Regions from separate parts of the Sphingobium sp. TomMM35A genome, predicted to be linked through region 1. Evidence: riboswitches for the same ligand, from Rfam matches in the RefSeq annotation. Region 1 holds a riboswitch; each other region holds the start of a gene.
What was found. A riboswitch is a leader RNA that binds a small molecule or an ion and turns the genes downstream of it on or off. The one in region 1 is predicted to bind cobalamin.

Region 1 (9,860 bases):
TCACCAAGTCGTGAGGGGGAGGATCGTTCCCATGAAGGAAATGGTGAATTGAAAGGGTTTTTGGAGATTTGGGGCCGAAAATTAACCTGAAGGTCAAAAATTCAGGCGGCGCTGTTGGCTGCGTGGATGCCAAAGGCCATGCGGGCGGCGTTGAGCGTATATTCATATTCTTCGCTGCCCGGCACGAGATCATGCCAGTTCTTGTGCGATATTGCAGCGAAACTGTCCTGCCAAATCTTGCAGGCTACCAGTTGTATTTCGGTTTCCTTGGGCGCGCGCTGCGCTTCCAGGCAGTCGCGCAAGATGGCGTGAAAAACGGCGCCCCGCAAAGGTGGGTGGGTCATGGACATCCTCTCCTGGCAACTGATTCTTTGTCCAGATTGCCGTAAGGGAAAGTTGCACAGCGGCGAAAGCGCGTCAACCATAGCCCAAAATTTCCATGCTGAACTCCAAGACTTTTAACCTGTTTAAATAAAGAATGTCTGGCTTTTACTTTACGAACACTTCCGTCCCATAAGTAAGTCGTTGATCGCGAAGGCCGGTCTCCTGCCAACGACCAGCCTTCGCCTTCAACTGTCAGAAGAGGAACTTGACGCCGCCGCGCACCGTTCGCGGTTCGACGACGCGGCTCAGCCGTCCTTCGACCGGCTCCGCATCGGCGGCGGGGATGTAGGATTCGTAATAATAGGCGATGTCCTTGTCCCGGCTGCCCAGGATATTGAGCAGTTCGGCATAGATCTGCACCCGCTTCCCCTTCCAGGCGGCGCGGGCATTGACGACAGTGCTGCCGGGATCGCGCACGCTATTATCCTCGATCAGGGGAGAGGGCCCGAGATGGCGGACGCGGATGCTGGCTTCCCATGGATCGAGGACGATAGCCGCCCCGGCGGACGCTGCGTTCCTGAAGGCGTTGGGGATATGATCGCCATTGGTGTAGCGGCTGTGGCTGGCGGTGTAATTGCCGTCGAAGGCAAGCCAGGGGAGTGGCCGCCAGAAGGCGACAAGCTCATAGCCATGGCGGCGGCTGGCTCCGCTGGGTTCGACCGCGTTGGAATCGCCGACGAAGCGCAACTCGCTGCCGACGTTCAGCCACCAATAGGTTGCGGTGAAGGTGAAGCCGGGAAGCTGAAGGCGGCCGCCCAGTTCCTTGCCGGTGCCGCGCACGAGCATGGGAACAGGCGTGTCCACATTGACCGCGCCGCGCGCATCGTTGGAATGGAAGCCCCGGCCCCAATTGGCATAGAGTTCGACCTGCGGGGTAATTGCCCATGCGGCCGACGCCTTGGGAGAGACGAGCGTGTCCGAGCCGCTGCCTTCACCCAACGCGGCGGCGACGGCGTCCCGGCTGCGGACATCATAATGATAATAGTCGCCGCGCACCCCGCCGGTGATGCGCAGGCCGGGAAGGGGCGTGACGGTCGCTTCGCCATAAAGCGCGGCCGAGCCTTGGTTGACGCGATAGCGCCCAAGCGAGGAGAGGAAAGCGCGCCCTGCGGTTCGGTTGACGCCGACATTGCCGATCGCGTCATAACGGTTTTCCGTGCCGAGCTTCAGTTGCAGCGCTGGATCGGCATCCCAGCGCTTTTCGCCCGTGAGGCCGAGAACCCAGCGGCGGTCGAATTGCTGTATCTGCGCGCTGGTGCCGTCGGGGTCGGTGTAAGTGGGGTTCGAGAACATCGTCCAGTCGTAGAACTGGGCATAAAGATTGGCGCGCCATGTCGGCTGAATGGTGGCGAGATTGCCGATAATGCGGGTGGTTTCACCGCGCGCGGACGGATCGGGCGAACAGAAGACATCGGGGCAGAGCGGCGTGCCTACGATGCGCTCGGGAATTTGCTCGGTCGGGCGCCATGTCGCGCGATAGGCGTGAAGCGTGGCGTCGATCTTCCCGGCCCCTGTGGGGAGCGTATATTTGGCGAAGCCCGCATAATGGCGCAGATGTTCAGGCTCCTGCCATGGCCCGTCATAGGCCTTGGCCTGCGCGACCAGGGTGAGATGGCCCGCGCCCGCCTTTACGGTCCCGCCCGACGCCAGCCTGCGCCAGCCGAAGGAGCCGCCCTCCGCCGCGACCCATGGCCGGTCATAGCCGTCGATCGTGGTCATATAGGCCGCGCCCGCAAGCGCGAAGTCGCCGCCATCGGCGCGATAGGGACCTTTGCGAAAATCCTCACGCGCGATGATTTCCGGGATGAGCCCGTTGAGGTCGAGATAGCCCTGGCCGTGGCCATGGCTGCGGAAGTTCATCTGAACCCCGTCGATATAGGTGGTGAAGTCCGACCCATGGTCGAGGTTGAAACCGCGCAGGAAATATTGATTGGCCTTGCCGCTGCCCGAATGCTGGGCCGCGACCATGCCCGGCACGGCTTCGAGCAGTTCGGCGACGCGCAGCAGCGGGCGGACGAGAAGGTCAGCGCCGCCGACGCTGCCTTCGCTCGCCGCATGGGCGGTGCCGATCTTGTCCTCGCCCCGGCCGAAGACGATGATGGCGCTGGCGTCTTCGCCCGCGTCGGCCGCTTCGGCGGCAAAGGCTGGCAGGGGGAGGAGAGTGGCGGTCAGCGCCCAGGCGGCGCGGTGGAAATGATCGGGAAGTTTCACATCATGCACTCCGGGCGTCTGGCGACATCCGGCAAGAGACCTGTCGTCAGGCGACGACCGGCGCACGCCGACGGCCGGACGCCCCCAAGGCGGCCGCCAGCGTCACCGAAGCGGCCTCTTGCCGCTCATTCGTCGCTCAGACGGAGTTCACCGTGCCGCGGCCATCCCCTGGACCAAGGCAAGAGCGACCAGACGCTGGCAGGTATCCTGGCTCGCGGGTCATCGCTTGATGCACGGCCTTCCCAGGCCTCGCAGGATTTAGCGTCCGGCCCAGTGACTTGCCCCAACCTGCCTGTGAGGTGGGGCGATGTGCATCGCGCTCGCCGCTTACAGTTGCAGGGACAGCCCTGGCTTGGGGAGGCGGATGCCTTCCTTACCATGTTCCCTTTTAAGCCTCTTTCGAGGCACCGGCGCGATCATGCCCGGGGGTTGCCCGGGTGAGGGGGCGATAGCGGAGGTGGGGGTGTGGGGCAAGGGGGGGTGGTGGGGATTGCTCCCTCTCCCCTTTAGGGGAGAGGGGTGGGGAGAGGGGGGCGGCGCTGGTTGCTTTACAGTCCCCTCTCCCGCCTTCGCTTCGCTCGGCACCCTCTCCCCTGAAGGGGAGAGGGGAATGGTGGTGCTGGGCCTTCGCGCCAAGATCAGTTCAGGGTCGTGCCTCGTTCTCGCTGGAGGCGGAGGGCCATGGCCTGGTAGCGGACGGCGCGTTCATTGTGGAGGGCGATGGTTGCCTGGTCGGCGCCGCGTAGGCGGGCTTCCCTGGCTTGCCGCGCTTCCTGGGCGGCGCAGGCGGAAAAATGTGACGCGTCATTGGGGCGCATGGCCCATATCCTCTCTCAAGTTTCTTATGGCTCGAACGATAACATCGGCCTTTCCCGCTGCCATTACGCAGGTTAACGCCGGAAAGCTTCTATTTTTTGACAGGAGCCTGGCGAATTTTCGCATAATGGAATTTTGGCTTTTCAGCGGGTTGAGCGGGAGCCCGCCTGCCTTTTTCTATCAACCGCCCCTGTTCCACGGCGCGGCGCGGAAGCTTTCGCGCAAGAATGCGATGAAGGTGTCCACGGCGGCAGGGCGGCCCGCCGCGCGGGGGTGGACGGCGTGGACGGCGAGGTCGGCGGGGCCTTCCCAAGGTTCAAGGACGCGGACGAGGCGTCCGTCCGCGATCAGATCGCCCACGTCCCAGAGCGAGCGCAGGGCGATGCCGACGCCGGTCAGGGCGAGTTCGCGCACGATTTCGCTGCTGTTGGTGCGGACATGGCTTTGGCCGTCGATCAGCTTGCGCGCGCGCCCGTTGACCAATCGCCATGGCAATTGTCCTTCGGCGGCGAGCAGACGGTGGCGGGAGAGGTCAGCTATCCCTTCCGGCGTGCCGTGGGCGGCGAGATAGGCGGGGTTCGCGCAGAGGATGCGGCGGTTGGCGGCGAGATGATGCCCCTCCAGATGGGCGGGAATGTCGCTGGTGATGCGGATCGCAAGGTCGATCCGTTCAGCGAGCAGGTCTTCATAGGCGTCGGACAGGTTGAGTTGGAGGTCGACGCGCGGATGCTGTTCCAGGAATCGGCCGACATGGGGGGCGACATGGAGGCGGCCGAAGGAGGTGGGGGCGGAGATGCGCAGCGGGCCTGACGCGGTGCGGTGGCGATTGGTGACGCGCTCTTCCGCGTGGGCAATGGCGTCGAGGATGGCGACGAGATCGCGGTGAAGGCTGGCGCCCTCTTCCGTCAGGGCGAGGCGGCGCGTGGTGCGATGGATGAGGCGGACGCCGAGGCGGGCTTCGAGGCGAGAGAGGCGTTTCGACATCATCGCGGGCGAGATGTTGAGCATGCGGCCAGCGGCTGAGAGGCTGCCTGCTTCCACCGCGCGGGCGAAGAGAAGATAGTCGGGGTCCATCGATGATCTTTTCCTGTGAGGAACAGATGCTTTGAACCTTTATCATCTAGTGCGAGGATGGCGGCGGGTCTATAGATTTTGGCCATAGTTTTTCGTGATGGAGAGTTGCCGATGGACGGTATGATCGAGAAATCGGGCCTGATGGTGGCCGCCGAACTGGCGCGCTTTATCGATGAGGATGTGCTGCCGGGGACGGGGATCGTGGCGGATGCGTTCTGGCGAGGCGCTGCTGCGATCTTCGCGCGGTTCGCGCCGCGCAATGCGGCTTTGCTGGAGAAGCGTGATGCTCTTCAGGCGCAGATCGATGCCTGGCACGGGGAGCATGCGGGGCGGCCTTTCGATGCGGAGGCCTATCGGGCTTTCCTGACGGAGATCGGCTATCTGGTGCCGGAGCCTGCGCCCTTTTCCATCGGGTCGGGCCGGGTGGATGCGGAGCTTGCGAGCTTGGCGGGGCCGCAGTTGGTGGTGCCGATCCTGAATGCGCGGTTCCTGTTGAACGCGGCCAATGCGCGGTGGGGAAGCCTGTATGATGCGCTTTATGGGACGGACGCGATCCCGGGCGTGGCGGCGGGCAAGGGCCATGATCCGGCGCGGGGCGCGCAGGTGATTGCCTGGGCCAAGGCGTTTCTGGACCGGGCGGTTCCGCTGACGGAGGGAAGCTGGGCGGAGTGGACCGGGGGCGAGCCGGTGTTGCGGGATGCTTCGCAACTCGCAGGACGGGCAGGGGATAATATCCTGCTGCGCAATCATGGGCTGCATATCGAACTGGTGATCGATGCGGGGCATCCGATCGGGCGGGATGACCCGGCGCATTTGGCCGATGTCGTGCTGGAGTCGGCTTTGTCGACCATCTGCGACCTGGAGGATTCGGTCGCGGCGGTGGATGCGGGGGACAAGGTGGCGGCCTATGCCAACTGGCTGGGGCTGATGAAGGGCGACCTGGAGGAGAGCTTCGAGAAGAATGGCGCGATGATGACGCGGCGGCTGAATGGCGACCGGTCCTATGTTGCGCCTGATGGAAGTGGGTTCACGCTGCCGGGGCGGTCATTGCTGTTCGTGCGCAATGTCGGGCATTTGATGACGACGCCTGCGGTTCGCTTGGCGGATGGGACGGAGGCTCCGGAAGGGATTTTGGATGGGATCGTCACCAGCCTGATCGCCTTGCACGACATTCGGCGCGGCGGGCGCTTCGTCAACAGCCGGGCGGGCAGCATCTATATCGTGAAGCCCAAGATGCATGGGCCGGAGGAGGTCGCCTTCACCAATGATCTGTTCGATGCGATCGAGGATTTGCTGGGGCTGGAGCGGCATCAGCTGAAAGTCGGGGTGATGGATGAGGAGCGGCGGACTTCGGCCAACCTTGCCGCCTGCATCCATGCGGTGCGGGACCGGATCGTCTTCATCAATACTGGCTTCCTGGATCGCACGGGCGACGAGATCCATACGTCGATGCGGGCGGGGCCTATGATCCGCAAGGGCGACATGAAGGGCGCGGCGTGGATCCAGGCCTATGAGGATCGCAATGTGCAGATCGGACTGGCTTGCGGGCTGTCGGGCCGGGCGCAGATCGGCAAGGGCATGTGGGCGGCTCCGGATCGGATGGCGGACATGCTGGACCAGAAGGTCGGGCATCCGATGACGGGGGCGAATACGGCTTGGGTGCCTTCGCCGACTGCCGCGACCTTGCACGCTACGCATTATCACGCCGTCGATGTTTTTGCCCGGCAGGAGGAGCGGAAGGCGGAGGCGGTGGCTTCGCTCGATGCGCTGCTGACGATACCGCTGGCGGCGGGGGTGAACTGGTCGGCGCAGGATGTTCGGGACGAGCTGGACAATAATGCGCAGGGGATACTGGGCTATGTCGTGCGCTGGGTGGATCAGGGCGTAGGGTGCTCGAAGGTGCCGGATATCCATGACGTGGGGCTGATGGAGGATCGGGCGACGTTGCGGATTTCTTCGCAGCATATCGCCAATTGGCTGCTGCATGGCGTGTGTTCGGCCGAGGAGGTGGACGCGGCGCTGCGGCGGATGGCGGTCAAGGTGGATGCGCAGAATGCGGGCGACCCGCTCTACCAGCCGATGAGCGGGCGGGAGGAGGAGAGCATCGCCTTCCAGGCGGCGCGGGCGCTGGTGTTTGAGGGGGTGGCGCAGCCTAATGGTTATACCGAACCGCTGCTGCATGCCTATCGGGTGAGGGTGAAGGGGTAGGATGTTCGTTCTACTTCGCCGTCATGCTGAACTTGTTTCAGCATCCATTTCTCCCCACGAGCGGAAGGCGTGTAGAGGCACAATGGATCCTGAAACGAGTTCAGGATGACGGTTTTGGCTAGGGTCGCTTACCCCAACAGGACATAGGCGGCGCCAGCTGCGGCTGAGCAGAGGAGGACGGGGAGGACTCCGGCCTTGAAGCGCAGGACGGCGATCAGGGCTGCCGTTGAAAGCGCCACGGCTGGAAGGTTGATCGAGGCGAGGACGGGCACGTCGAGCGATCCGGTGGGCGTCGGCACGGCGTGGACCTTGGCGAAGAGGGTGTGGATCGCGAACCAGAGGGCGAGGTTCAGGATCACGCCCACTACCGCCGCGGTGATCGCGGTCAGGGCCGAGGATAGCGCGCGGTTGCCGCGCAGGCGTTCGATGAAGGGCGCGCCTGCGAAGATCCAGAGGAAGCAAGGGACGAAGGTCACCCAGGTGGTGAGGATCGCGCCGAGCGTGGCGGCGACGAGCGGCGGCAGCATCCCGGCGTCGCGGAAAGCGGCGAGGAAGCCGACGAATTGCGTCACCATGATCAGCGGGCCGGGCGTTGTTTCCGCCATGCCGAGGCCGTCGAGCATCTCGCCGGGGCGGAGCCAGCCAAAGGTGCCGACCGCTTCCTGCGCGACATAGGCGAGGACTGCGTAGGCGCCGCCGAAGGTGACGACCGCCATCTGGCTGAAGAAGCTGGCGATGCGGGCGAAGACATCGTCGGGGCCGAGCGCGAGGAAGAGGGCGAGGACGGGGGCGAGCCAGAGCACCAGGAGCACCGTCGAGATCTGGAGCGACCAGCGCAGGTTCGGGCGGGCATGATCGGGAAGGGCTTCGCCGAGCGCTGTGTCGCGATCGTGGATGACGTTGCCGGACGCGGGACCATGGCCGCCGCCGCCCTTGAACTGGGCGATACCGCTGCGGCTGCCGAGATAGCCGATGAGGCCCGCGGCAAGGACGATCAGCGGGAAAGGTGCATCGAGGAAGAAGATGGCGACGAAGGCGGCGGCGGCGATGCCGCGCATGACGTTGTTCTTGAGCGCGCGGGAGCCGACGCGGACGACGGCTTGCACCACGACGGCGAGGACGGCGGCCTTCAGGCCGAAGAAGAGCCCTTCGACGAGCGGGACTTTGCCGAGAAGGACATAGATATAGCTCAGGCCCAGGATGGCGAGGAAGCCGGGGAGAACGAAGAGGATGCCTGCGATCAGGCCGCCTTTCGTCCTGTGGAGCAGCCAGCCGATGTAGATGGCGAGCTGCTGCGCCTCCGGGCCGGGGAGCAGCATGCAATAATTGAGGGCGTGGAGGAAACGCTCCTCCCCGATCCACTTTTTTTCCTCGACAAGGATGCGGTGCATCACCGCGATCTGGCCTGCGGGACCGCCGAAGCTCAAGGCCGCGATCTTTGCCCATATGCGGGTGGCTTCGCCAAGCGGGATGCCGTGATCGGGCAAGGGCGTGGCGGCGGCGGAGAGGGTCGAGGCGTTGCTGCTCATCGATCGGTCTTTCGATTGCTGAAAAAGGCGTGGAACTGGTTGAGGGCGTCGCTGGCGAGGGCGATGCGCTGAAGATCATCGTCGGTGGAGGCGCAGACGCCCGAAAGCATCGCGCCGAGACCAGCGGTTTCGGGACGCGCGAACTTGCCGTCGGCTATGTCGAGTTCGTGGATAATCTCGCCGATGGCTTGCAGGGCGGGTTCGTCGGTCAGGTTCGCGCGCAGCAGCAGGGTTTCGAAGCTGCACCGGTCGGCTTCATGGGTGAATTCCGCGTCGGCCATGTCGAAGCGCAGCTCGCCGGGCTCCGGATCATGGGAGCGGCTGTCGACGAAACGGAACCGGGCATGGGGGTCGATGAAGCGCTGGATAAGCCAGGCGCAGGCGATGCGATCGACATGGACGCCGCTGCGCGTGACCCAAATGCGGTTGGTGAGGATCGCCGGGGCTTCGGCCGGTTCGGTGCGGGTGACGTCCGGATGCTGGTATCGGCGGCGGTCAAGTTCGGTGAGCGCCGCTTCGGCTTCCTGGCGGCCGTGCGCGCCGAAAAAGTCGATGCGGCTGATGTCTTCGAGGCGCTTCTGGAGCTTGGCGATGTCTGCGGCAGTGGCGGGGCCGGTTTCGAGCAGGCGGCGCGCGGATTGGGCGAGGTCGTCATAATCGGCATCGCGGGCGGTGTCGAAAAGGGCGCGGACTTCGGCGTCGGATTGGCCGATGAGGAGGCGGATTTCCGTGAGGATGGCTTCGCCGCCGCCGGTGGTGATTTCATCCAGTAGGGTGCGGAAGGCGGCTTCGGACGCGTCCGAATGAGGGAGGACATGGACGGCATTTTTGAGCGGAACCGCGCCTATCGATTGGAGGCGGCGCCAGATTTTCACGCGCAGATAGGGTGGCTTGGCCGGGAGCTGATGGAGGAGGGCTAGCCAGGAGTTCATGATGCAGGTGTATCATATGAATTGTATGTGGGAAATAGCTATATCATTCAGCGGTGATATGCTTCTGTCTGGTTCCCGTCAGGGGACAAGTTGCATTGTTCAGTTCGCGCCTCTGCGCGAACAATTTTTGCACGCGGAGACGCGGAGGCGCGGAGAGTTGTGGGGAAAGGGTAAGGCTTTGAACAGGCGTGGCCTTGCAACTGAGCTGGGGTTTGATTGTTACGCTGCGCGGGCCTGTAAGCCTCCGCGTCTCCGCGTCTCCGCGCCTCCGCGTGAACCAAAGGGGATGGCTCATGCTTGCGCAGGAGCGCGCTGCGTCAGCGTTTAAGCTGTTCGATCAGGGCTCTGGCCGCGCTTGTCACATCTGACCAGGTTTCGTCGAAGCCTTCATCTTCGCCATAATAGGGGTCGGTGACGCTGGTGCCTTCGCGGCCGGGGACGAGATCCATGAGGAGGCGGAGGTGGGCGGTGCCGTCCGAGGGGCGGATGCGGCGGAGGTTTTTGAGGTTTTCCGCGTCGAGGGCGAAGATATGGTCGAAGCGGTGGAAATCGTCCGGCGTGACCTGGCGGCCGCGATAGGTGGATATGTCGATGCCGTTGCGCAGGGCGACGGCCTGGGCGCGCTTGTCCGGCGGGCAGTCTACGTGCCAGTCGCCGGTGCCTGCTGAATCGACCTCGACATGAAGGCGCGCCTTTTCCGCTTCGG
Region 2 (9,860 bases), 390 kb from region 1:
TCGACCAGCAGGAGCCGATCCACGCCCAACCGCCGCGCATTGGCCACCGCGCGTTTGGCGCGTACTGGGTCAGCTTCGAAAGCCAGCGCCTGCGTGGACGGATGGCTTAGCAGCCATTCGATCGCGATTGATCCCGATCCCGCTCCGATATCCCACAATGTCTCGCCAGGACGCGGGGCGAGCGCCGACAGCGTCAACGCACGGGCGGGCCGCTTGCTGATCTGCCCGTCATGTTCGAACCAGCTGTCGGCAAGGCCACTTGCACATGGCATCGCCTCGCCGTCGCCCGAAATTTCAACGCCGACCGCCACGGGATGCGCGATATCTTCGAAGGCGAGCTTGTCAGCCTCCTCCGACCGGATACGCTCGCGCGGTCCACCGAGGGCTTCCATGATGTGCAGCTTTGACGCGCCAAAGCCTGTTTCTGCCAGATAGGCGGCAAGTGCCTGCACCGCCGCTCCATCCCGCAGCAGCACCAGCGCGCGGCGTCCCGGCGCAAGCATGGGCCTCAACCGATCGAGCGGCGCGGCGTGGAGGCCATGGCAGGTCACATCCTGCAACGCCCAGCCCAAACGGGAACCCGCCAGCGAGAAGGTCGATGGTGCAGGATGCGCAATCCACTCGCCGGGCGTCAGATGCCGCGAAACCCTGATGCCAGCGCCGAACCAGAAGGGATCGCCCGACGCCAGCATCACCGTCGGCTTTCCACGCCGGGCAAGCAGGGCCTCTACCCCATCATCGAATGGCACTGGCCAGTTAAGCCGTTCCGCTTTAAGGGGTGGCAGCAGCGCCAGCTGGCGCGGAGCGCCCATGATGAGGCGCGCCTCTTCCAGCGCCGCGCGTGCGGTGTCGGACAAGCCTTCCGCCCCGTCCTCGCCTATGCCGATGATCGTCAGCCAGGGAACTTCAGTCGCCATGCGCAACATCCTGATCCTTGGCGGCACCATGGAAGCGAGCGCGCTCGCCAGAGCCTTGGCCGAGCGGGGCGAACAGGCGACGCTGAGCTATGCCGGGCGCACCGGCAATCCCCGTGCACAGCCGGTGCCGATCCGCGTCGGCGGCTTTGGCGGTGCCGACGGCTTGGCGGCGTTCCTGAACGCGGGGGCTTTCACCCACCTTGTCGATGCCACCCATCCCTTCGCCGCTGCGATCAGCGCCAATGCCGCCGCCGCCGCGCGTGCTTCTGATGTCGCCCATCTGATGCTCACCCGCCCGGAATGGCAGGCAGTGGACGGCGACCGCTGGACCCACGTCCCTGATATCGCCAGCGCCGTCCGCGCGCTCGATGGCCCGGCGCGGCGCGTGATGCTCGCTCTGGGTCGGATGCATGTCGAAGCCTTCGCCGCGCAGCCACAGCATCAATATCTGTTGAGGTTCGTCGATGCGCCAGATGCGCCGCCCGCATTGCCGCGCCACCATTTGCTGGTGGATCGCGGCCCCTTCACGCTGGCGGGCGACCTTGCCCTGATGCGGGATCAGGGCATCGATCTGGTCGTCGCAAAGAATGCGGGAGGGGAGGGTGCCCGCGCCAAGATCGACGCCGCGCGAGCGCTCGGCCTGCCGGTCATCATGATCGACCGCCCCCCCATGCCGCAGGCGCGAGCCGTCCATGACATCAGCGACGTGCTGGCGTGGATTGATCATTCGGCCCATCGTGGCGTGTAGAGGATCGGGCGAGGCGCTCCTTCGATAAACCGCGTCCGGCTTGACCCGACGATCACCATCGTGCGCATATCCGCCATTTCAGGGGCCGCCTCGGCCAGCGTCACGACGCGCAACTGCTCCTCGGCCGTCGATACCGCGCGAGCGAAGAGGATCAGCCGATCCCCACCGCATTCCTCCCTCAACAGATTGAGCACGCGCGCAAAGCCATCAGGCCGCGCCTTCGACCGGGGGTTGTAAAATGCCATCGCGAAATCGGCCTGCGCGGCAAGGCGCAGCCGCCGTTCAATCAGCGCCCATGGTTTCAGATTATCCGACAGGTTGATTGCGCAGAAATCATGGCCCAGCGGCGCGCCCGCCCGCGCGGCGGCGGCGAGCATGGCGGTGATGCCCGGCAGCACGCGAATGTCGATCGCGCGCCATGCTTGCGGCCCGGCCTCCAGCGCTTCGAATAATGCGGACGCCATGGCGAACACGCCCGGATCGCCCGAGGACGCCACCACCACGCGCCGCCCCGCCGCCGCGAGTTCCAGCGCATGCGCTGCCCGGTCCAGCTCAACCCGATTGTCCGATGCATGGCGCACCAGATCCGCGCGATCCGCCACCCGCGCGACATAAGGCGCATAGCCGACCAGGTCGGTCGCCTCGGCCAATGCTTCCGTCACCTCCGGCGTCACCAGTGCTTCAGCGCCCGGACCCAGGCCCGCCACCGCTACCCATCCGCTCATGGCCGCCGCCCCTGTCCATGGATCAACAGGATGGAAAAATAGCTGGTGACCGCCTGCGCTTGCCCCAATGGCGTGATCTTCTGATCCGCCATGGTCGCATATTCGACCAGCCAGGCGCAGTCGTCCTTGCCCGCCGCCTCCACCGCGCGGCGCAGCTTGGCGAGGTTGCGGCCGATCTTCATGACAACCAGCGCATTGCTGTCACGGATGCGCCGCGCCAGCTCCTCTTCCGGCAAGGTCGCCATCAGCACCGTCAATACATCGTCGCCCCAGCTGATCGGCGTGCCGCTCGCGGTCCAGGCGCCCGACATGCCGGTGATGCCGGGCACGATCCGGACAGGCGCGAGCGGAGAGAGGCGGCTGTGCAGATGCATGAAGCTGCCGTAGAAAAAAGGGTCGCCTTCGCAGAGCACGACCACATCCTCGCCCGCTTCCACCAGGCCGTGCAGATGGGCGGTGCACTCCGCGTAAAAGGCCGACAGGCATTGATTATAGCGCGGATCGCTCACCGGAATTTCGGTCGTCACCGGATATTCCATCGCATATTCGACTGCATCCGGACGAAGCAGTCCATCGACAATCTTGCGGGCATGGCCGTGACGGCCGGGCTTGCGGAAATAGGCGATGTGGCGCGCCTCGCGGATCAGACGGTCTGCGCGTACGCTCATCAGGTCCTGTGCGCCGGGACCGAGCCCCACGCCATGGATCGTCCCGCTCATTCCGCCGCACTCGCCAGCGCGTTGACCGCCGCGACCGTGATCGCACTGCCGCCCAGCCGCCCTTCCACGACGCAGCAGGGCACGGGCTGGTTCTCCCAAAGCGCCTGTTTCGATTCCGCCGCGCCGACGAAACCGACAGGACAGCCGACTATCGCCGCCGGGCGTGGGCAGGCGGGGTCTTCCAGCATGTTGAGCAGGTGGAATAGCGCGGTAGGAGCGTTGCCGATCGCGACAACCGCTCCGGCCAGACGGGGGCGCCACAGTTCGAGCGCGGCCGCCGACCGGGTGTTCGCCATCGACCGGGCGAGGTCTGGAACTTGTGGATCGTTAAGGGTGCAGATGATCGCGTTGCCATTAGGCAGGCGGGCGCGCGTGATCCCTTCCGACACCATTCGCGCATCACACAGGATCGGCGCGCCAGCCTCCAGCGCGGCGATCGCGGCTTTGGCAAATCCCGGCGAGAAGCGAATATGCGGCGCCAGACCCACCATGCCCGCGGCATGGATCATCCGCACGGCAACCCGCTCCTCCTCGGCGGAGAAGCGGTCCAGCGCGGATTCCGTGCGGATCATGCGGAAGGACTGGCGATAGATTTCCGCGCCGTCTGTTTCATAAAGATGCGGCATCAATGGGCTCCGAAATGGGCGAAGATCTGATCAGGCGACAGGCCCGCGTGCAGCGGCGGCGCACCCGCGCGCGCATTGAGGGCAAGGTCGAAGACGCCCTCCCGCCCGGTCAGGACGACGGCCGCCTGCGACGGCCGGGCGCAGCCCTTGGCGCAACCGGACACGTGCAGCCCCGGCACATAGGGCGCGAGCCGGGCGGCAAGTTCACGGGTGGCGACGCTCGACTGCGGGCAGGCTGGAGCGCCCGGACAGGCATCGGCGGCAAGGCGCGGGTCGGACGGATCGTCGGCAGGTGCGCCGCTGCCCTCCAGCACCAACCCTCGCCATGGCGTGACCCGCACCGCACGCGCGTCATCGACGATGATGGCGAGGAGTTCCGCCGCCTCGATCCGGCCGAAGGGCGCGGCATGAAAGGGGCCGGGTGCATCCGCCAAGGCCGCGGCGCGGGAACGTGCCGGGGCAGGCGCCTCGATCGCCTCTTCAAACAGCGGGACATTGTGCCGCGCCATGCGGCCAGCCTGAACGCCGCCGCTTGCCATGAACCGATGGGCCATGCGGATCAACCCTTCCGCCGCGTCTGCCGTGTTGACCGGAGTACCTTTTATGCGCCCGTCCGCCCGCAGGATCAGCGCGCCGCTCGCGGCCCGTTCCACCCTGAAATCGGCCGACGCGTCGCTCAGCACCGGGGCAGGGCCAGCGTCGATCGCGAAGCCGACCTTCGCGGGAAGGTCCGGTAGTTCGCGCAGGCGCGCCGTCAGTTCCGTCGCGATCAGCGCGCTATCATCGCCCTCATGCCAATCCGGGTTGATCAGTATAGGAACGTGAGCGTCTCGCTCCTCATCGGCATGCGCGAGTCCAATAGCGATCAATCGCTCCATCAGCGCACGATGGTCAGCCTCCGCCACGCCCCTGATCTGAAAGGCGGCGCGGTTCGTGACGTCGATATGGCCATTGCCAAGGGTAAGCGCCGCCTCGCAAAATCCTACCGCCTGTTCCCGGCTCATCCGGCCAAGCGGTGGACGCACCCGCACCAGCAGCCCGTCGCCCGCCATCATCGGCCGCCATGCCGTCGGGCACCAGCCGCGCACACCGTGGCGCGTGCCGGTGCTGGCGGTATCACGCCGCATCTGCTCCTGCATTGCTTCAGCCCTCCAGCACTTGCGCCACGACCAGCGGACGGCGCGCGCAGGAAGGCGGCCAAGCCGCTCGCCTGCACGGCCGCAGCCGCACGAAATTCGTCGCTCAAACGGAGAACCGAGCCGTGACCATCCCCTGGATCATGGCAAGAGCGACCTTTGCTCCGGCAGGTCTCCTGGCTTGCGGGTCACAGCTTGGCATGGGGCCTTCCCGGATCGCTCCAGTGGCTGGCCGTCCCATTGTCAGAACTGGCCGGTCCATGCTTCGCTCGCCGCTCACAGTTGCAGGGACAGCCACGGATTTGGGAGAGAGCCTCCCGCACCGCATTCCCATTTAAGCCCCTATACCGGGGCACCGGCGCGATCGATGAACCGGACGAACCCGGCTCGACGCGCTTCATAATGACGATGCAGGCGAAAGGGAAGTAGTCAACGCCCGCTTCCTTGCGTCCATCGCGCATCGCCGCTACGCCCTCGCCAAATAGTGCAAAAATGGAGAGGAAAAGATGGGCGATTTCAGCTTCGAAGGCACCAGCCGCTTCCTGGAAACGGATAAGGGGCGGCTTCATTATCATGAAGCGGGATTAGGCCCTGCGCTGCTGCTGCTCCATGGGTCGGGCCCCGGCGTCACCGGCTGGGCGAATTTTCGGGGCAATCTGCCCTTCTTCTCCCAACATTTCCGCACCATCATCCTGGACGCACCGGGATATGGGAAGAGCGATCCCGTGGATGGCGACCCGGTGGGAGTAGCCCGCGACGCAGTCGTCGCGCTGATGGACGGCCTTGGCATCGACCGCGCCCATATTGTTGGCAACAGCTATGGGGGGATTGTCGGCGGACATCTGGCGGCATCTCATCCCGACCGCGTGCTGCGCTACATCACGATCGGCGGCATCGGTTTCAACATCACCTCGACCTTCCCCAATGAAGGGCTGACCCGCCTAGTCGATTTCATCGAAGATCCGACGCGGGAGAACATCATCGCCTGGCTCGAATCCATGGTGTACGACAAATCGATCATCACCGATGAATTGATCGACATGCGCTACAAGGCGGCGCTGGAACCGGTGACGATGGAAAGCAGCCGCAAGATGTACACGCGCGCCGCCCTCGGCTTCATCGCCCAGTCGATGAGCGGGCCGGGCGTGTCGCAGCGTATCGGCTATCTTGGCAAAATCCAGGCGCCGACGCTCATCATGTGGGGCCGCGATGACAAGGTCAGTCCGCTCGACGGCGCGCTGCTGCCCATGCGCATCATCCCCAATGCCGAACTGCACGTCTTCCCGCGCTGCGGCCATTGGACGATGATCGAGCACAAGGACCGTTTCGAAACGCTGGCGCTGGATTTCCTCCGGGGTGAATAGCTGATCTCGGTCCGAACGGGGGAGCGGATGCGGATGCGGAACTAACGCCGCACCACCACGGAATGCCAGTCGGTCCGCTGCTCCCAGCCCCGCCGTTCCAGTTCCGGTACATCCTCTTCACTGACAGCCCGGCCAAGGCAGAGCAGCCCCAGGCATTCCCAGCTTGCGGGAATATCGAGCATCGCGTTCACGCCTTCGGGCTCCATGATCGACACCCAACCCATGCCGATGCGCCGCGTCTGCGCCGCCAGCCATAGCGTATGCACCGCCATGACGCAGCTGTAACGCCGCGCCTCTGGCATCGTGACCGCACCCAGATGATGGCCCGTCTCCGTCCCATCGTCGCAATAGACGGCGAACAGGACCGGCGCCTCGCGCAAGCCGTGCAGCTTCAGGCTGCGATAGAGCTTGTCCTGATCGCCATCATATTCCTTGCCCGCTTCCTTGACCTGCCGGTCGACATGACAGGCCAGTCGCTCGCGTAGCTCCACGGTTTCCACACGCACGAAACGCCACGGCTGCGACAAGCCCACTGATGGCGCGCGATGCGCCATGCTGAGCAGCCATTCGACGTCCGTCTCATCGATCGGGTCCGTCCTGAAATGGCGAATGTCCCTTCGCGCCCTTACCAGCGCCTCGAACTGCGCGCTGTCGATCGGGGTGATGGCGGGACCGCTCATGTCAGAATTCGATCCCCGCCTGCGCCTTCACGCCGCTGCGGAAGGGGTGCTTGATCAGCGTCATTTCGGTGACGAGGTCCGCCGCCTCGATCAGGGGCTCGGGCGCGTTGCGGCCTGTGATGAGGACATGCTTCATCTCGTCCCTGTTCGTCACGGCTTCCAGCACCTCTTCGACCGGCAGATAATCGTAGCGCAGGACGATATTCAGTTCGTCCGCTAGCACCATATCATAGGCCGGATCGGCAATCATCCGCTTGACCTCATCCCATGCTTCGCGGGCAAGGGCGATGTCGCGGGTCTTGTCCTGCGTGTTCCAGGTGAAGCCTTCGCCCATCGGCTTGAATGTGACATTATCGGGAAACGCATCGAACACCGCTTTTTCTCCGGTGGTCATCGCGCCCTTTACGAACTGGACGACGCCGACCCGCTTGCCATGGCCGATGGCGCGGATGACCATGCCGAGCGCGGCGGTCGTCTTGCCCTTGCCCTTGCCGGTATGGACGATCAGCAAGCCCTTTTCCTGCGTCTTGGTCGCCATGATCTTGTCATGGGCGGCCTGCTTCTTCTTCATCTTTTCGGCATGCTGTTCCGGCGTGCGTTCGATCATGGGCGATCTTCCTTCAGTTGGGCAAGGATCATGGCGGCGCTGTTCGAACGGGGGCGCCACAGCCCCCGGTCCAGCGCTTCGTGGAGGCGTGCCGCGGCTTCGCGCAGCGCGGCGGGGTTGGCTTCGGCCATGAAGGCGCGCACGGCTTCGTCCTCGATGAAGGCGGCGTGGACGGCGTCGAAATGATGGTCTTTGACGCCATGCGTCGTCGCGGCGAAGGCGAAGAGATAATCGACGGAGGCAGCAATTTCGAACGCGCCCTTGTAGCCATGGCGCATCATGCCCGCGATCCATTTGGGATTGGTGACGCGCGCCCGCACCACCCGGCCGATCTCGTCCTCCAGCGTCCGGATGACCGGCCGTTCGGGCCTGCTATGGTCATTATGATAGCTGAGCGGCTGGCGGCCCGACAGATGCTCGACCGCCGCTGCGATCCCGCCTTCGAACTGATAATAATCATCGCTGTCGAGCAGGTCATGCTCGCGATTATCCTGATTCTGGATGAGAGCATCAGCCTCGCCCAGCCGCCGGGCGAACAGGTCGCGTTCCGCATCGCCCTCGACGCCGCCGCCATAGGCGTGGCTTCCCCAATCGAGATAGATGTTCGCCAGGTCCGAACGATCATGCCACAGCCGCTCGTCGATCATGGCCTGCAATCCCGCGCCATAGGCGCCCGGTTTCGATCCGAAGACACGCGTCCCAGCGCGGCGCAGCGCTGCCTTTTCAGCCGCACCCTCGGCCATGAGCGCCGCTGCTTCCGCCCGGTGACGCGCGGCGGCGGGATTATCCTCTTCCGGCTCGTCCAGCGCCATGACGGCGCGGGCGGCGCTGTCGACCAGGTCGATCTGTTCGGGAAAGGCGTCGCGGAAAAAGCCGGACACGCGCAACGTCACGTCCACGCGGGGCCGGTTGAGTTCGGCGATCGTCATCACCTCAAACCCGACCACGCGCCCCGATCCCCAATCCCACCGCGGCCGCACGCCCATCAATGCGAGCGCCTGCGCGATGTCGTCACCGCCGGTACGCATGTTCGCCGTGCCCCAGGCGGACAGGGCGATGGAGCGCGGATATCCGCCTTCTCGCTGGAGATAGTCCTGCACGACCAGCTCTGCCGATTTCTGGCCCAGGTTCCACGCCGCGACGGTCGGCACCGCGCGCGTATCGACCGAATAGAAATTCCGTCCGGTCGGCAGTACATCGGGCCGTCCCCGTGTCGGTGCCCCGGAGGGACCGGGCGCCACGAACCTTCCGTCGAGCGCCTGAAGCAGTGCCGTCTTCTCCGCCCCTCCGCAAGCGTCCACGCGGGGCGCGAGGTCATTGCGGATCGTGTCCAGAACCTGCGCACTTGCAGGCCCGGGACTGGCTTCTCCCGTATCGAGAAGCTGCATGGCATAGAGCTCGAGTCGCTCGACCGTATCGCCGGTGCTGCGCCAGACGTCAGGTGTCGTATCCGCCAGAATCTGCGGTCTCGGCCCCGTCCACGGCCTGCCCATGCCGCAGTCGATCGGATCGAACCCAAGCGCCAGATCATCAGCCAACGCCCGCAGCAGCGATTGCTGCCCTCCGTCCAATCCCCTGGGGCAGCGAGCCAAGGCGATCAGCAAGTCGCGGCGCAATGCCCGCTCCGGCGATCGGGTGAAGACATGCAGACCATCGCGGATCTGCATTTCTTTTAACTCACACAGATAATTGTCGATCGCCGCCAGTGCATCATCACCGCTGCCCTGAGCCCCTGCATCCTTGTCCAGCCCCTGCGCCGCAGCCAGCGCCAATATGTCCCGCCGCAGCGTCTCCAGCCGGCGCGGGTCCATACCAGCCGCCAGATAATATTCGTCGACCAGCGCCTCCAATTCCTTGAGCGGCCCATAGGTCTCTGCCCGTGTCAGTGGCGGCGTCAGATGGTCGATGATGCATGCGCCGATCCGGCGCTTCGCCTGCGTGCCTTCGCCCGGATCATTGACGATGAAGGGATAGATTTGCGGGATCGGTCCGGCGCAGATTTCGGGGAAGCAGTTTTCCGAAAGCGCGATCGCCTTGCCAGGCAGCCATTCCAGATTGCCATGCTTGCCCACATGCACCACCGCGTGGACGCCAAATTCGTGAGCCAACCAGATGTGGAAGGCGAGATAGGCATGCGGCGGCGGCAGCGCTGGATCATGATAGCTGCTCTTGGGATCGACATCATAGCCGCGTGAGGGTTGCACGGCGACCGCGACATGGCCGAAGCGATGCACCCGCAGGCGAAACGCGCCATCCTTGCAGAATGGATCATCCTCCGGCTCTCCCCACCGGTCCGTCACCAGCTGGCGAATGCCTCCAGGCAGGCCTGCGAACGCCG
Region 3 (9,860 bases), on a different contig from region 1:
TTCACCTCGACAAAGGCCAGCATCGCGCCGCGCCGGGCGACAAGGTCCACCTCCCCCGCAGGCGTGCGGAGGCGGCGGCCGACGATCTGCCAGCCCTTGAGCCGCAGCCACCATGCGGCGATCCGCTCCGCTTGGCGTCCGCGCTTTTCAGCAGCCTGCCGCTTCACCCCTTCAGTTCCAGCGCGCGATCGTACAGGGCGCGGCGATCGAGGCCGAGCTTCTTGGCAACCTCCCCCGCCGCCTTGGAGACCGGGAGCCGCTCCATTGCTTCGATGAGGGCAGCGTCGGCATCTTCTGCGCTGGCAGGCGGGGCTTCGCCGGGCGGGCCGACGATGACGACGATCTCCCCCTTGGGCGGCGCGTCGGCATAGCGGGCGGAAAGTTCGCTCAAAGTGCCGGTGCGGGTTTCCTCGAACGCCTTGCTGATCTCGCGGCTGACGGCGGCATCGCGATCGCCCAGCCCCTGCGCCATGGCGGCGAGGCTTTCGGACAGGCGCGGGCCGCTTTCGTAGAAGATGAGCGTGGCGCGCAGGGCCGCGACTTCGGCCAGGGCATCGGCCCGCGCCTTCTGCTTCACCGGCAGGAAGCCCATGAAGAGAAAGCGGTCGGTCGGCAGCCCCGACAGGGTGAGCGCGGCGATGGCGGCGCTGGGCCCCGGCAGCGTCACAACGCTCCGCCCCGCCGCGCGCGCATCGCGGACCAGCTTGTAGCCCGGATCGGAGATGAGCGGCGTGCCCGCGTCTGAAAGCAGCGCGACTGATTCGCCCGCCATCCGCTCGATCAGGCGCGCGCGGACCCCTTCGGCGCTATGGTCATGATAGGGGATCATCGGCCGATCCGACCCGGCGTGACGCAGCAACCGTGCGCTCACCCGTGTATCTTCCACGGCGATCACATCGGCGCGGCGCAGGACATCGGCCGCGCGCGGGCTAAGGTCTCCAAGGTTGCCGATCGGCCCTGCAACGATGTAAAGCCCGGGTTCCAGCCCCGAAGTTGTATTTTCCATAAGGACGCCAGATGACAGAGACGGATGCCCTCCGGCAAGCGGACATGTTCGCGGCAATGAAGCGCGGCGCGCGCATCCTCTTCGCCGCCAGCGCCCTGGCGCTCGCTGCCTGTCAGTCGATCGTGCCGCGTGGACCCGCGCCCGTCCGTCCTTCCGAGCCTGTCCCGACCGGCCCCGACGTGACGCAGGGCCTGCCCACCGATGCGCAGCGGCACCGCGTCGCGCTGCTGGTGCCGATGAGCGGCCCCAATGCGGGCGTCGGCCAGTCGATCGCCAATACCACCACCCTCGCCCTCCTGGATACCAAGGCGGACAAGGTGCGCATCACCACCTATGACACCAGCATGGGCGCGGCGGCGGCGGCGAACCGGGCGCTGGCGGAAGGCAATCGCCTGATCCTGGGCCCGCTGCTGGCAGAAGACGCGCGGGCCGTCGGGCCGATCGCGGCGCGGGCTAACGTGCCGGTCATCAGCTTTTCCAACGATGTGAGCGTTGCCGGAAACGGCGTCTACATCATGGGCTACATCCCCGGCCAGTCGATCGAGCGCGTGGTCGACTTCGCCAAGGGCAAGGGACTGTCGAAGTTCGCCGCGCTGGTGCCCAAGGGCATGTATGGCGAGCGTTCCGGCACATCGCTGCTGCGCGCCGTAGAGGGCGCGGGCGGCACGGTCGTATCGATGCAGACCTTCGACCGGACGCCAGCGTCGATGACGGCGGCGGTCAAGAAGTTGCAGGCATCGTCCAGCTATGACGCACTGCTGATCGCCGACAGCGGGCGGGTGGCTTTGCAGCTTGCCCCCATCGTGCGGAAGAATGGCGGCGCGACAGCGCGGCTGCTTGGCACGGAATTGTGGAATACGGACAGCAGCCTCGGCTCCAGCCCCGCGCTGCGGGGAGCCTGGTTCGCCAGCGTGTCGGACGGCCTCTACGGGCAACTGGCGAGCAAATATCGGGCGCGCTACGGCAGCGCGCCGTTCCGCCTGTCGGCGCTGGGCTATGATGCGGTGCTGCTGACCGTGCGCATCGCGCGCGACTGGCGGCCCGGCACCCCCTTCCCGGCGGCGCGGCTGCGCGATGCGGGCGGCTTTTCCGGGATCGACGGGGCGTTCCGCTTCGGACGCAGCGGGATAGCCGAGCGAGCGCTGGAAGTGTCGGAGATTGGTGCGGGCACCTACACGGTGGTGGCTGCGGCACCGAAGGCTTTCGGGGAGTAGTAACCACCTTTCGCCCAAACTCTTCCGTTCGGGCTGAGCCTGCCGAAGCCCTTGTCTTCCAAGGGGGGAAGCCCTTCGACAAGCTCAGGGCGAACGGAGGTAGCGCTTAGCCTTTGATCCGCCCCGTGGGCAGGATCAGCGGCCATTCGCCATTCGCATCGATGCACGCGGAAATGCCGTAGACTTGGGCAAGGCTCTGCTCCGTCAGCACGTCCATCGGCTTGCCGTCCGCGACCAGCCGCCCCTGGTCCATCAACAGCAGCCGGTCGCAATATCGCGCCGCCATGCCCAGGTCGTGCAGCACGGTTACAACCAGCGATCCTGCCCGCGCTTCGGCCTTCAGCAAGTCCATGACATCAAGCTGATGCCCCGGATCAAGCGCGGCAAGCGGTTCATCAGCGATGAGCGAGGGCGCTCCCACCGCCAATGCGCGGGCGAGGAGAACACGGGCCCGTTCGCCGCCTGACAATTCTGTCGCGATCCGCCCCTTCAGGTGCAACACATCCGCGCGGGCAAGCGCCGCATCGACCACCGCCTCATCCTCTGCCGACAGCCGCGAGAGCGGGCCCAGATGCGGCATCCGCCCCAGTGCGACCAGCCGCTCCACCATCAAGGGCCAGTGCAATGTCTGCCCCTGCGGCAGATAGGCGACCACACGCGCGATGTCCTTGCGGCCGATATTGGCGATCGGCTTTTCATTGATCGACGCCGTTCCGCTCTCCACGCGCGCAAGGCCGAGCATCGCTCGGATTAGCGTCGATTTGCCCGCGCCATTGGGACCTATGATGCCGACCAGCTGCCCCGGCTCCAGCGCCGTAGTGACGCCGCGAACCGCAGCATGACGGCCAAGGCGCACCGACAGCTCCTGCGTGCGGATCGTCACCATAGCCGCCGCTCCCGCATCAGATGGACCAGGAAGACCGGCACACCCAACAGCGCCGTCAGAACGCCCAGCTTCAATTCGCTGCTGGTGGGAATGAGCCGCACGCCGATGTCCGCAAGCGTCAATAACGCCGCGCCGCCGAGCAAGGACGGAAGCAGGATCGCCGACGGCGAGCGATCAGTCAGCGGCCTGACGAGATGCGGCACGATCAGCCCGACAAAGCCGATCGCGCCAGACACCGCGACCGCGCCACCGACGCCGATGGCGACACCCAGCATCATGCGCAGCCGCGCCTTGGTGAGGTCGACGCCCAATGCCTGCGCGCCTTCTTCGCCCAAGGTCAGCGCGTCGAGACTGCGCCCGTCCGCGATCAGCAGCGCGGCTCCGACAAGCACGCAGGGCAAGGCGATCCAGACATGCGCATAGCTGCGATTTTCAAGGCTGCCCATCAGCCAGCTCATGATCTCCATCGCGGCGAAGGGATTGGGCGACAGGTTGAGCGACAGGCTGATCCCCGCCCCGGCGAGCGTTGCGACGGCAATGCCAGCGAGGATCAGCGTCAAAGGACTTTCCGATGGCCCGGCCAGCAGGAACAGCGCGCCGATCGCGATCAGGCTGGTGGTGATGGCCAGGATCGGCAGGATCACTGGATGAAGCTGCGCCAGCCCGAAATAGAGCGCGCCCACCGCCCCGAGCGCGGCTGCATTGGATGCGCCAAGCACCGAAGGTTCGGCCAGCGGATTGCGCAAATAGCCCTGCAATGCCGCTCCGGCGAGGCCGAGCATCGCGCCGACGATCAGCCCGAGCAGCATGCGCGGCACGCGCAGATCGATCAGGATGGCGCGGGCGACCTCATCGCCGCCGCCGCTCAGGACGGCAAGGATGCGAGGGGGTGAAAGCGGAACGGCGCCCAGCGTGAGCGAGCCCAGCGCTGCGATGAGAGTCAGCGCGGTGAGAACCGGGAGCAGAAGCGGATGGCGGCGCGCGCTCATGGCTTGCGCACTCCAAGGCCGCTGATACAGGTCGTAGTGCTCCTGCGAAGGCAGGAGCCCAGTTGCTTCACTTGAGCTGGGCTCCTGCCTTCGCAGGAGCCCAGCACGTTGCAGAGGCAGGATTGATGCGCGGAAAGATCATCGCGGCGCTTTGTGCGCTCAGCCTCACCAGCGCCGCCCCTGCCCCGCCACGCCGCATCGTGTCGCTCAACACCTGCGCCGACCAATATGTGCTGGCGCTCGCCGATCCGGGTCAGATCGCGGCGTTGAGCCCCTATGGCCATGATCCCGAATTGTCGGCAGCGGTGGCGAAGGCGCGGCGCTTTCCGGTGCTGAAGCGCCCGGCCGAAGAGGTGCTGGCGTTGCGGCCCGACTTGGTGATTGGCTTTCCTGATGGCACAGGCGGCGTGGTCGGCGCGCCCGATGGGCGATGGCGCAAGCTGGGCCTCGCGAGCGCAACCAGCTTCGCCGCAATCCGCGATCAGGTTCGTCAGGTCGCGGCGGCGGTCGGCCAGCGCGCGCGCGGCGAAGCGTTGATCAGGGGCATGGAGCGCGATCTTGCCGCCCTGCCCCGGCGCAAGGGCGGCGGGGTCGCGGCCTATTATCAGCGACGCGGCTACATGACGGGCACGGGCACCCTGGTCGATGAACTGATCCGGCGCGCGGGCCTCGTCAATCTGGCGGAAAAGCTCGGCAAGCCCGCGCTGGCGCAAGTGCCGCTGGAACAGATGATCGCAGCCAAGCCCGACTATCTGATCGTGGAAGAAGGCAGCGAAAACATCGTCGATCAGGGGACGGAGATGCTGCACCATCCCGCGTTGAGATCCATCCCCCGCATCCGTGTGCCCCAGGCCTGGACGGTCTGCGGCGGCCCCGCCTATGTGCAGGCCGCGCGCAGCATCATTGCCCAGGCGGATGCTGCGGGCAAAGAGAGGGCGCAGCCAAAGGCCGCGCCCCGGCGATGAAGCGGGGCGGCCGCCCACCCCGTTCATCTTTCACCGTCAGAAGCGGACACGCACGCCGCCATAGGCCGATCGGCCATAGGTGCTGTAGCCATAGACGGTCGCATATTCTTCGTCCGTGACATTGTCGATGCGGCCGTAAATCTCCAGATGCTCGTTGATCGGCAGCGAGGCGCGGAGGTCCAGCCGGGCGTAGCCGTCGAGACGCTGGGTGTTGGCGGCATCGTTGAAGCTGTCGCCGACCATGGTCACCGTTGCGCCAGTCGACAGGCCGAACGACCAATCATAGTCTGCCGAGACGCTGACGGCATCCTTTGCGCGGCGGGGAAGGCGCTTGCCTTCGTTGAGCCCGCCTTCGGACCGGTCGACAGCGTCGATATAGCTGTAGGCCGCTATGACCGTCAGCGCATCGACGGGCTTCAGCGTCAAGGCTGCTTCCACGCCCTTTGCACGGGTGCGGGTGAGGTTGACATAGCGGCCGAAAGGAAGGGCGAAGCCGTCGAAATAAATCTGGTCGCGGGTGTCGCGGCGAAACGCGGTGACAGAGATCATCGCGCGGCCCTCATCCAGGCTCTGATCGAAGCCGATGTCATAGCTTTTCGACCGTTCGGGCTTGAGGTCGAGATTGCCATAGGTGGCGTCGTAGATCTGGTACAGCGAAGGTGCGCGAAAGCCTTCGCCATAGCTGGCGCGGATATTGGTGCGGCCTTCATTGGGCGTGTAGTTGGCGTTGGCGCCAAAGGTGGTGGCGCCCCCGAATTGGCTGTGATCGTCATGGCGTACGCCGCCGGTAACCGACAAGCCAACAAAAGGCTTTACGACCGCAAGCGCATAGACGCTGTCGATGTTTACCTCTGCTCCGCTGACGACCTTATCGCCTGTGAAGAAGTCGTAGAAGAACGAGTCATATTTGGGCCGCTCATGCTCGTAGCCAAAGACCAGTTTGGCTTGATCCACCGGCTGATAGACGCCTTCATATTCAAATCGCAGGTTGGTGCCTGAATAGCCATAGTCAGGCGCGGAACTGGGCGCGAAGAAATAGTCGCGGTCATTGCGGAACCAGGTCACCGCCGCACGCTGCGTCAACTTGCCGTCGAAAGAGGAAAGGTTGAGCCCCGCATAGCCGACATATTGGTCAAGCTTGCTGCTATCCCTTGATTCAGCCGGCGCGCCAAAGAAGATGTCGGTATCGAGGTCCGCATGGATGTAATAGCCACGCAGGTCGAGGCTGAGATTGTCGGTGAAGGCGAGCTTCAGCTTCGCGTGGGTCGCGATATTTTCATAACCGTCCTTCTCCGTACCGCCCTGTGCCGCGGAGATGCCATCGGTACGGAAATAGGCGACGCCCGCGCTGCCCGATGCGATGCCGGTGCTGCCCGATATGTCAGCCTTTGCATTCAGCGTGTCGGCATAGCCATAATCCACCGATGCGCTGCCGCCAACGCCTTCGCCCGGCTCGGCCGACATGATGTTGACCACGCCGCCGATCGCCTGGCTGCCGTAGACCACCGAATTGGAGCCGCGCAGCACTTCGATGCGGCGGATGTTGCCCGTGAGCAGATTGCCGAAGTCGTAGGCATCGCCAATGACGCTCGGGTCATTGATCTTCACGCCATCGAGCAGCACCAGCGTTTGCGTCGTTTCCGCGCCACGGATCGAAATGCCGGTGACGCCGCCCACGGCATCGGCGCGGTTGAAACGGACGCCGGGCGTGGTGATCAGCAGGTCCGCGACGCTGACATTCTGGCGCGTCTCGATCGTCTTTTCATCGATCACCGTCACGGCCTGCCCGACTTCATCGGTCGGCTGCTCGATGCCGAGCGCGGTGACGACGATTTCGTCTGCGTCTTCGGCAAGCGCTGGGGTGGCGGCGAGGAGCGCCAGCAGCGAGATTCCGGTCTTGAACATATTCTGTCTTCCCTGAGCGCCATGCGACATGAGGCCAGGGCGTCCGCGCGAGCGGCCGGTGCGCGAGGGAGGGAGACGCCAATCCCGTCACGCGCACCGATGCGGCCCTGCGCCGCTTCGTCGCTCAGACGGAAAACCGTGCCCGGGCCGATCCCTGGACCCAGGCAAGAGCGACCATGCGCCGGCAGGTTTCCTGGCTCGCGGGTCGTCGCGGCGATGCACGGGCCTTCCCGGACGCGTGTCCAGTGGCTGGTCCCCCTCGCCTTCCCCTTTTGAAGGCATGCGGGTTTCCGGGTGCATCGCGCTCACCGCTTACAGTTGCAGGGGCAGCTGCGGATTTGGACGGATGAGCCGTCCGCACCGCATTCCCTTTCCGGCGCGATCTTATCGTCAGCGGTTGCCCGCTCACGCCGCGCGCCATAGGGGAAAGCGAGGGTTCTGCCAAGGAGTGGATCGATGCGATTACTGGGCGCTGTGCTTGCCGGGGGACGATCAAGCCGGTTCGGGAGCGACAAGGCGCTGGCGCTGATGCCGGATGGGCGCATGCTGATTGAACATGCGGTAGCAGCAATCGCGCCGCATGTGGAGACGGTGGTGGTCTGCGGGCGGACGGTCGAGGGGATGACCAGCCTCTCCGACCGGCCCGCGCCTGATATGGGACCGCTGGGCGGGCTGAACGCGGCACTGCATCATGCGCGGGACGAAGGCTATGACGCGGTGCTGACGACCGGGTGTGACATGCCGCTCTATCCGGCGGCGCTGGTGGAGGCGCTGGCGGGAGAAGGCGCTGCGGTGTTGAAGGGGCAGCAACTTGCCGGTTTCTGGCCTGCGGGGCTTGCAGATGAACTGGACGCGCATCTGGCTGAGGAGAATAGCCGGTCGATATATGGCTGGCTGGAGCGGATCGGCGCGCGGATCGTGGAGCGGGCGGATATCGTCCTGCCGAATATTAATCGACCGCAGGATCTTGCCGGATTGCCAAAAAGCTAGCTGCGCCGTGCTCCTGCCTTTGCAGGAGCACGTTGCTTATCGTGCTGAGCGGGTTGCACCCTATCGCCGAGCTGAACTTGCCGAAGCCCCCTCCCTTCCTTCCAACTAAGTTCGGGGGCGTTCGGCAAGCTCAGGGCAAAGGTCGCGGAGAGCCGGTCTTCAAAGCTGAAGAGCGACGCTCGTGGCGGCCTCTACTGGCATGGTCGTGCCCGCCACCGCTTCACCAATCAGAAGCAGGGTCGGATCTTCGTCGCTGATCGTGGCCACCAGAAAGGCAAGCGCCGACAGCTTCCCCCGGATCAGGCGTTCGGTGGGCAGCGAGACATTGACCGCCACCATCACCGGCGTCTCGGGATCGCGTCCGGCGGCGATCAGCTGGCGGCTGATCTCTCCGGCGGCGGCGCGCCCCATATAGATGCCGAGCGTGCCCCCGGGACGGGCGAGCGTTTCCCAGTCGAGCTTGAGCGGCTCACCGGCTTTCAGATGCGCGGTCACCAGTGTCAGGCCGCGCGCCTTGCCGCGCAGGGTGAGCGAGGCGTTGCCGCTTGCCGCCGCCGCGCTGGCAGTGGTGATGCCGGGGCAGATGTGGGTGCGGATGCCGTCAGCGGCGAGATGATCCATCTCCTCGGCCGAGCGGCCAAAGACCGACGGGTCGCCGCCTTTCAGGCGCACGACGCGCTTGCCTGCCTTTGCGGCGGCGAGGAGGAGGTCGTTGATGCTTTCCTGATCCTTGCTGTGGCGGCCGGAGCGCTTGCCGACGCTGACGCGCTCGATGCCCTGCGGGATGAGGTCGAGGACGCCGGGGCCGACCAGTGCGTCATAAAAGACGATGTCGGCCGCCGCCATCAGCTTTTCGGCCTTGCGGGTCAGCAGGTCCGGGTCGCCGGGACCTGCGCCGACCAGCCAGACTTCACCGGGGGCGATAAGTTCATTCGGCTGCATGGAGCGTCTCCTGCGGGATTTGGGCGAGGATGTTGGCGAGCGCGGGGCGGCAGGACCCGCAGTTGGTGCCCGCGCCGATCGCCTTGCCGATGGCGGGCACGTCGACCAGGCTCTGGTCGCGAATTGCGGCGACGATCTGGTTGAGGCCGATGTCGAAGCAGACGCAGATGGTCGGGCCTTTGTCAGGCTGGCTGCCGGGGCCGCGCGCCGCGAGGACGGAAGCGCCCACCTCTTCGGCTTCAAGCTGGCCGATGAGCCAGTCGCGCGTGGGGAGCAGGCCGGTGCGGGTCACGAAGAGGACGCCTGCCAGCTTGCCATCCTTGATAATCGCGACGCGGCGGGTGCCACGCGACATATCGACGGCCTCGACCCGGTCGCCCCTGGGCAGGCAGGCTTCGAGCCGGGCGGGATCGCCATTGCCCGCGACCTCGTAAAGCGCGCCGCCCGGCACGGTGACCTTTGTCGCCCACAGGCAGGGAACCCTGGCGGGCTGCTCGCCGCGCAGGATCAGGAAGCCCTTCCACTCGGTCGCGACTTTCTCGATGCTGGCGGGCGTCAGCTTGAAGCCGGGCTGACCGGAATGGGGATCGACCAGCGGGCGGGGGAGCAGGCCGGTGCGGCCGCCGGTCGAGATTTGATCGGTCCAGTGGATCGGGGTGAAAATCTCGCCCCTGCGCTGGCCCTCGCTGAACGCCACGCGGAAGATGCTGTTGCCCTGCGCCGTGAAAACCCGGGCCAGGTCGCCATGGGCAATGCCCAGTTCCTGTGCGTCCTCGGCATGGATTTCGACAAGCGGCTCCTCCCGATGACGGGCGAGCTTCGCCGACAGGCCGGTGCGCGTCATCGTGTGCCACTGGTCGCGATAACGGCCGGTGTTGAGCGTCATCGGCCACTGTTGGAGCGGCTCCTGAAGGTCCATCTGCTTGGCGAGTACCAGCCGCGCCTTGCCATCGGGGGTGGAGA

Region 2: linked by a shared signal. The riboswitch ahead of ACYU8T_RS13335 (cobalamin biosynthesis protein CobG) and the one ahead of ACYU8T_RS15055 (TonB-dependent receptor) in region 1 are both predicted to bind cobalamin.
Region 3: linked by a shared signal. The riboswitch ahead of ACYU8T_RS00500 (TonB-dependent receptor plug domain-containing protein) and the one ahead of ACYU8T_RS15055 (TonB-dependent receptor) in region 1 are both predicted to bind cobalamin.

Annotation. Positions count from the first base shown of each region.
Region 1 covers NZ_BSRC01000002.1:418,589-428,448, reverse strand. Annotated here, with positions in the region: gene ACYU8T_RS15060 (hypothetical protein) at 102-344, opposite strand; gene ACYU8T_RS15055 (TonB-dependent receptor) at 577-2,535, opposite strand; cobalamin riboswitch at 2,776-3,022, opposite strand; gene ACYU8T_RS15050 (hypothetical protein) at 3,234-3,413, opposite strand; gene ACYU8T_RS15045 (LysR family transcriptional regulator) at 3,592-4,485, opposite strand; gene ACYU8T_RS15040 (malate synthase G) at 4,597-6,693, shown strand; gene chrA (chromate efflux transporter) at 6,822-8,222, opposite strand; gene ACYU8T_RS15030 (chromate resistance protein ChrB domain-containing protein) at 8,219-9,154, opposite strand; gene ACYU8T_RS15025 (low molecular weight protein-tyrosine-phosphatase) at 9,472-9,860, opposite strand, start outside.
Region 2 covers NZ_BSRC01000002.1:32,689-42,548, forward strand. Annotated here, with positions in the region: gene cbiE (precorrin-6y C5,15-methyltransferase (decarboxylating) subunit CbiE) at 1-917, opposite strand, end outside; gene ACYU8T_RS13315 (cobalt-precorrin-6A reductase) at 916-1,665, shown strand; gene cobJ (precorrin-3B C(17)-methyltransferase) at 1,641-2,390, opposite strand; gene cobI (precorrin-2 C(20)-methyltransferase) at 2,387-3,109, opposite strand; gene ACYU8T_RS13330 (precorrin-8X methylmutase) at 3,106-3,735, opposite strand; gene ACYU8T_RS13335 (cobalamin biosynthesis protein CobG) at 3,735-4,790, opposite strand; cobalamin riboswitch at 5,021-5,246, opposite strand; gene ACYU8T_RS13340 (alpha/beta fold hydrolase) at 5,378-6,235, shown strand; gene bluB (5,6-dimethylbenzimidazole synthase) at 6,277-6,915, opposite strand; gene cobO (cob(I)yrinic acid a,c-diamide adenosyltransferase) at 6,917-7,522, opposite strand; gene cobN (cobaltochelatase subunit CobN) at 7,519-9,860, opposite strand, start outside.
Region 3 covers NZ_BSRC01000001.1:99,078-108,937, reverse strand. Annotated here, with positions in the region: gene ACYU8T_RS00530 (YraN family protein) at 1-167, opposite strand, end outside; gene rsmI (16S rRNA (cytidine(1402)-2'-O)-methyltransferase) at 164-1,006, opposite strand; gene ACYU8T_RS00520 (penicillin-binding protein activator) at 1,018-2,220, shown strand; gene ACYU8T_RS00515 (ABC transporter ATP-binding protein) at 2,327-3,106, opposite strand; gene ACYU8T_RS00510 (FecCD family ABC transporter permease) at 3,100-4,095, opposite strand; gene ACYU8T_RS00505 (ABC transporter substrate-binding protein) at 4,221-5,060, shown strand; gene ACYU8T_RS00500 (TonB-dependent receptor plug domain-containing protein) at 5,097-6,965, opposite strand; cobalamin riboswitch at 7,132-7,394, opposite strand; gene mobA (molybdenum cofactor guanylyltransferase) at 7,422-7,955, shown strand; gene cobA (uroporphyrinogen-III C-methyltransferase) at 8,115-8,897, opposite strand; gene ACYU8T_RS00485 (molybdopterin-dependent oxidoreductase) at 8,884-9,860, opposite strand, start outside.